2 regions of the Cetobacterium sp. 2G large genome follow, and region 1 is predicted to be linked to the other one. Evidence: riboswitches for the same ligand, from Rfam matches in the RefSeq annotation. Region 1 holds a riboswitch; the other holds the start of a gene.
The links. Region 1 has a riboswitch for thiamine pyrophosphate ahead of tenA (thiaminase II). Riboswitches for the same ligand answer to the same signal wherever they lie in the genome.

Region 1 (3,182 bases):
CAACTGTATACTATATGACTAAAATCCATAGAGATAGCTAAAAATAGACCTAATAAAATAGTTAATATTAAAGAAATCACTGCAATATTGAGTGTAGCTGGTAAATGTATAAAGAAAAGACCTTCTTTGAGAATCCAGATTTTTTTTAATATATTTAAAGGAGTAGGAAGAATATAACCTTTATTAATATATCTTCCTAGAACTTCCCATAGTATAAAAAATGAAAAAAGAGAGATTATAGAAAAATTAATTTTTTTCATAAAAGTTATCTCCTTTAATAATAGAAAGAATCTCTTTTCTCAGATGTATTTTTTTTTCAAGAGTTATATTTTCAGGAACTAAAAATTCTTTAAATTTAGAAAGAGGTTTTTTTGAACAAACAAAAATTCTATGAGATAGAAAGATTGCTTCATCAATATCATGAGTGATAAAAATCATGCTTTTTTTAAGTGTTGATATTAGATTTAAAAGCCAATTTTGTAAATCCTCTCTAGTTATAGCATCTAAAGCTGAAAAAGGTTCGTCTAAGAGAAGCAAGTCTCCACCACTCATTAATGTACGAATAAGCGAGATACGCTGTTTCATTCCTCCAGAAAGCTCTTTAGGATAACTATCTGAATATTCTAATAAATCAAAACGTTTTAGGAGAGAGATGGCTTTTTCTTTTTCTATCTTTTTATTTCCTTTTTTTATTTCAATTGGTAAAAGTATATTTTCTAAAATAGTTCTCCATGGTAAAAGAGTATTTGATTGTGGCATATAAGATATACTTTTTAACTGAACAGTGCCATTAAAATTTTTTTCAATTCCTGCTAATATTTTTATGAGTGTTGATTTTCCACACCCACTTCCACCTACTATACTAATTAGTTCATTATGTTTTATATTAAATGAAAGATTGTCTAAAATAAAGTTATGATTATCGTATTTAAAAGTTAAATTTTTTACTTCAAGCATATTCATATTAAAAAGACCCCTTATAAGACATATCCCAAAATTTATACTCGTAAATACTACAATTAATAAAAATTGTTTTTAAATGTTCTTTTTCTTCTGCTGAAATATGTTGGCAATATTTTTCGACTAGCTCAATATTCCAATTAGTTAACTCTTTGTATCTAGAAGAAGAGTAACATTCAATCCATTCACCATAGAATTCATCGCTAGAACCATAGAGTTCTTTTAACTTCAAACCAATCATTTCATAACTCCACATACAAGAAAGAGCAGCAACAGCCACTTCTTTTATATCACCACAGTGAGCTACTGAGAGCATGTAACTAGTATATGAAGTATTATCAAGAGTTGGTTTTTCTGATGCAATATCTAGTTCAGTAATTCCTAATTTTTTCATATAAACTCTGTGTATTCCCATTTCAGAATTTAGAATTCCATCTGTAAGTGCAGCAAATTTTTTCATATCACTTTCATTTTTACTTTTTATAACACCTAATGCAAAAAGTTTTGCATAATCAAGAAGGTAGATATAATCTTGGATAATATAGAATTTAAATTTATCTTTTTCTAGAGACCCCTCACCGATTCCTCTTACAAATGGATGGGTGTAGTAGCTATCCCAAATTTCTTTTGCACTTTTGTATAACTCTTTTGAAAACATAAAAAACCTCCTGTTAAAATTTATATAAATAAAAAAAGCTATCTTCCAAAAAATAGGAAAATAGCTTTATATACACAATTATAAAATAAAAGTGATAATTAACTACTTCCCTACGCTAGTATTAACTAGATCAGGTTCTAAGGGTAAGTCTCAGCCAAAGGGCACCCCTAGTAGTTTAAAATATTATTTAATTATTAGAATGGAAACTCATCTTCATCAAAAGATGATCCACCAAAGTCATCATTAGAAGATTGCTCAGCAACTTTAGGTGCTGAATAAGATGGCGTTGGAGCAAAATCAGATGGTGCAGATGCTTCTCCTCTTCCTTCAACAAATTCCATGCTTTCAACAAGTACGTCATAACTTGTTCTTTTTTCTCCGTTTACCTCATATCTATTCATTTGAAGTCTACCATTAACAGCAACTTTTCTACCTTTTCTTAAGTATTCACCGATAAGTTCAGCTGTTTTTCCAAAAGCAACACAGTTAATAAAGTCAGCTTCTCCTTTAGAAAAAGGTCTGTCAACTGCTAAACTAAATCTTGAGTATGCTTTTCCGCTTTGACCAAATTTAAGTTCAGGATCTCTAGTTAAACGTCCAATTAATACGACTAGATTCATAAATACCTCCTATATTTTAGTTTATACACAGAGATTATAACAGAAAAATAAAAAAAATAATATTTATTTATAAAATAATTTTTTTAACTAAGGTATTGAATATGGTATAATATTATGAAAAATGTAAATTGTAGAAAGGGGAAAAAAATGAAAAAAGCAGTTTTATTAGATGTGAGTGCAATAATGTATAGAGCTTTTTATGGAAATTTAAATTTTAGAACTAAAAATGAACCAACAGGAGCGGTATATGGATTTGTTAATACTCTTATGAGTATTATAAATCAATTAAATCCTGATTATATAGGAGCTGCTTTTGATGTAAAAAGAGCCACTTTAAAAAGAAGTGAAATATATAAAGAATATAAAGCTCAAAGAGATACAGCGCCAGAGGATTTAGTAGCTCAAATACCTAGAATAGAGGAACTTTTAGATTGTTTTGGAATAAAAAAATTTAAGATAGATGGATATGAGGCAGATGATGTATTAGGAAGCTTGGCTAAAGAGTTAGGAGCTAAAGGTATTGAATCTTATATAATAACAGGGGATAAAGATTTATCTCAGATTTTAGATTCACATGTGAATATCGCTCTTTTAGGAAAAGGTGATGGTGGAGGACTGAAAATACTATCAACTGAAGAGGATGTTATTGAACAGCTTGGAGTAAAACCAAAAATGATTCCAGATTTATTTGGATTAATTGGAGATACAAGTGATGGAATTCCAGGTGTAAGAAAAATTGGTTCTAAAAAAGCTATCCCGATGCTAGAAAAATATGGAAATTTAGAAGGGATTTATGAGAATATAGATTCTTTGACTGAGCTTCCTGGAATAGGAAAATCTTTAGTAAATAATTTAATTGAAGATAGAGAGTTAGCTTTTATAAGTCGTGAGTTAGCAACTATTGAACTATTGAACTTAGGTGTGAAGGCAGATGAGTTAGAGTA
Region 2 (3,182 bases), on a different contig from region 1:
CCTATGAGTGGAAACACTTTAGATATAATTGGTCAAATGGGGTATGTTGCTAAGTTACACAAACTAGATACAAAAGATAGATCAGCATTACCGCCAAAAAAGGCTGTTGAAATGGCAACGATAGGTGGAGCAAGAGCTATACATAGAGAAAATGAATTGGGAAGTTTAGAAGTTGGTAAATTAGCTGATATAGTAATAGTGGAAACAAAGTCAGTAAACATGAATCCAATATATGATCCATATTCAGCTTTAGTTTATTCAGCTAATGCTAGCAATGTAGATACTGTTATAGTAAATGGAAAGCTAATAGTAGAAGATAAGCAAATTAAAACTGTAGACTCTAAAAAAGTAATAAAAGATATAACTGATTTTAAGGAAAAAGTTCAAAAAGTTGCAGAAACTCTATAAAATTAGTCAAAATTATGATATAATATATCCTGTTTTTAAAAAGTTATTAAACTATTTAAATATACAGGGAGGAAACTAATCAGAGTATGCTAGAAAAATTTGTAATTATAATTACGTTATTGTATTCTACAGTCACTTTTGGATATGAGGATACAAAAATTAGAGAGATTATAATAAGTGAAGTGTTGTCTCACGAGGGGGATAAACTTGTAAAAACACAAAAGGAACTTTCTAAATATGGAATAAGAAATTTTTTATTAATTGAGTACAATAAAAAATTTAATAAAGATTATGAAATAAAATCTCTTACAGAGGGGCAAGCTAGAGAAATAGCCGAGCATCTTTTAACAGAGTATCGATTGAATGAGGTTAAGCACTCGTATTCACAAATGATGATATTTGATATATTTTTTAATGGTGGATATAATGCAGGAGCTGTTATAACTCAAAGAGCTTTAAAAAGATATAAACCTTCAGAAAACATAGTTGTAGATGGAGTTTTAGGAAGTAAAACAATAGCTGTTATAAATTCAGTTCAAGATCATGAAAAGTTTATAGATCTTATAACAGAAGAAAGAATAAATTATTATAAAAGTTTAACTAGTTGGGAGCTATATGGAAAGGGTTGGGAGAAAAGAATTCTGTCATATAGAACTAAGTTAAAAGAGATGGCTATGGTTGACATTAATAATAGAATATAGTATATTGTGTTTAAAAGAATAAAAAAAGTTTACTAGGGGAGCCAAAAGGCTGAGAAGTTAAAAAACTGACCCTTCGAACCTGATCTAGTTAATTCTAGCGTAGGGAAGTAGCAAAATACAATATTTTTTAGTTAAGAATACAACTATAATTTATAATTTGGCTATCCCTATTTTAGGGATAGCTTTTTTTATGCAAAAATTCTAGGAGGTAAAAAATGAAAAAAGTTTTAACTATAGCAGGATCTGATTCGTGTGGTGGTGCAGGAATTCAGGCAGATTTAAAAGCTATGAGTGCTCAAGGTGTATATGGAATGAGTGTCATAACTGCAATTACAGCACAAAATAGTATGGGAGTTTTTGCAGTTCAAGAGGTGGACTTGAATATTATAAAAAAACAGATAGAAGTTTTATATGAAGATATAGAGATAAGTTCAGTTAAAATAGGAATGTTATCTAGTAGTGAAATTATAAAAGTTGTTTATGAAACTTTAAAAAATGTTAATGGAAAAAATATAGTTATAGATCCAGTTATGGTTTCTAAAAGTGGTTACTATCTTTTAAAAGAGGAAGCAATAGAAGCATTAAAAGAATTTTTAAAAATTGGAACTCTAGTAACACCAAATATTCCAGAAGCAGAAATTTTAGCAGATATGAAAATAGAGTCTGAAGAAGAGATGATTTTAGCGGCTAAAAAAATAAAAAAATTAGGTGCTAAAAATGTTTTGATAAAAGGTGGACATAGAGAGGATAACTGTACAGATATACTTTTAACAGAAGAGAATGAGATTGTTAAATTTTTAGGTGAGAGGTTTGAAACAAAAAATACCCATGGTACAGGGTGTACATTATCTTCAACGATAGCTTCTTATATAGGAAAAGGTTATTCTATCGAGGAATCAGTAAAAATAGGAAAAAGATACATAACAGATGCAATAAAAAACTCTTTTTCTATAGGAGAGGGAGTAGGACCAGTAGGACATTTTGTAGATATTTATAAAAAGGCTGGTGTTGATTTTGAATAAGAATATCATGAAAGAGGAGTTAGTTGATGAGGTTGTATTAGCTTTAAAAAATACTAAGGAGAAAACACCATTGGTTTATCATTTAACTAATACAGTAACTATAAATGATTGTGCTAATATAACCTTAGCTATTGGAGGTTCACCATTAATGTCGTTTTGTATAGAAGAGATTGAAGAAATAATTGAATTTTCATCAAGTGTAGTTTTAAATATAGGAACTATGGATAAAAGTATGGAGACAATGGCAGTGGAAGTTGGAAAAATTGCTAATAAGTTAAAAAAACCAATTATTTTAGACCCGGTGGGAGTAGGAGCCACAAAGGCCAGAAAAAATCTTGTAAATGCATTATTAAAAGAGATAAAATTTACAGTAATAAAAGGGAATATGGCTGAAATAAAGTCAATTTTAAATATAGACTCTTTGAGTAGGGGAGTAGATTCTTTAGAAAAGGATGACAGTGGAGAAAAGTTAGTAAAGCTTGCAGCTAAAAAATTTAATTCAGTTATAGCTATAACTGGAGAAATTGATTATATTGGAAATCAAGAAATAGTTTTTAAAGTAATGAATGGTCATAAAAAAATGGAGCTGGTTACAGGAACAGGATGTATGATTTCATCTTTAATAGGAGCATTTTTAGGTGGAAAAAATAACTCATTAGTTAGTGCAGTAGGTGGAGTATTATCAATGGGAATAGCTGGAGAATTAGCAGAAAAAAACTTTATAGGAACAGGAAGTTTAAAAGTTAACATAATGGATAATATATCTAATCTAACTGAGGAGATAATAAGAAAAAATGAAAAAATATCCTCTACTATTTAGTAGAGGATTCATACTTTTTATATAAAAAAAGTGGTAAACCTGTTAAGTAGATAAGAAGTGTTTGAATAATATATATTTTTCCAGCAGCATACACCATCCAAAAACAATAAAATATAGCTAAAGTTCCATATAGAATATATTTTTTCTCATTTTTAAATGATGAAATTTTTAATAAAAATAAGATAGAAAAAATATAAGGTAAAAGCATTAGTGCAGCAGCAGAATTTGTAA

Region 2: linked by a shared signal. The riboswitch ahead of thiD (bifunctional hydroxymethylpyrimidine kinase/phosphomethylpyrimidine kinase) and the one ahead of tenA (thiaminase II) in region 1 are both predicted to bind thiamine pyrophosphate.

What each region holds. Positions count from the first base shown of each region.
Region 1 is NZ_JACHTH010000005.1:673,160-676,341, forward strand. It holds gene H5J23_RS06030 (ABC transporter permease) at 1-260, opposite strand, end outside; gene H5J23_RS06035 (ABC transporter ATP-binding protein) at 247-963, opposite strand; gene tenA (thiaminase II) at 965-1,618, opposite strand; TPP riboswitch at 1,709-1,797, opposite strand; gene H5J23_RS06045 (single-stranded DNA-binding protein) at 1,813-2,238, opposite strand; gene polA (DNA polymerase I) at 2,386-3,182, shown strand, end outside.
Region 2 is NZ_JACHTH010000007.1:656,455-659,636, forward strand. It holds gene H5J23_RS13700 (amidohydrolase) at 1-408, shown strand, start outside; gene H5J23_RS13705 (putative peptidoglycan-binding domain-containing protein) at 495-1,109, shown strand; TPP riboswitch at 1,134-1,232, shown strand; gene thiD (bifunctional hydroxymethylpyrimidine kinase/phosphomethylpyrimidine kinase) at 1,325-2,131, shown strand; gene thiM (hydroxyethylthiazole kinase) at 2,124-2,951, shown strand; gene H5J23_RS13720 (amino acid permease) at 2,944-3,182, opposite strand, start outside.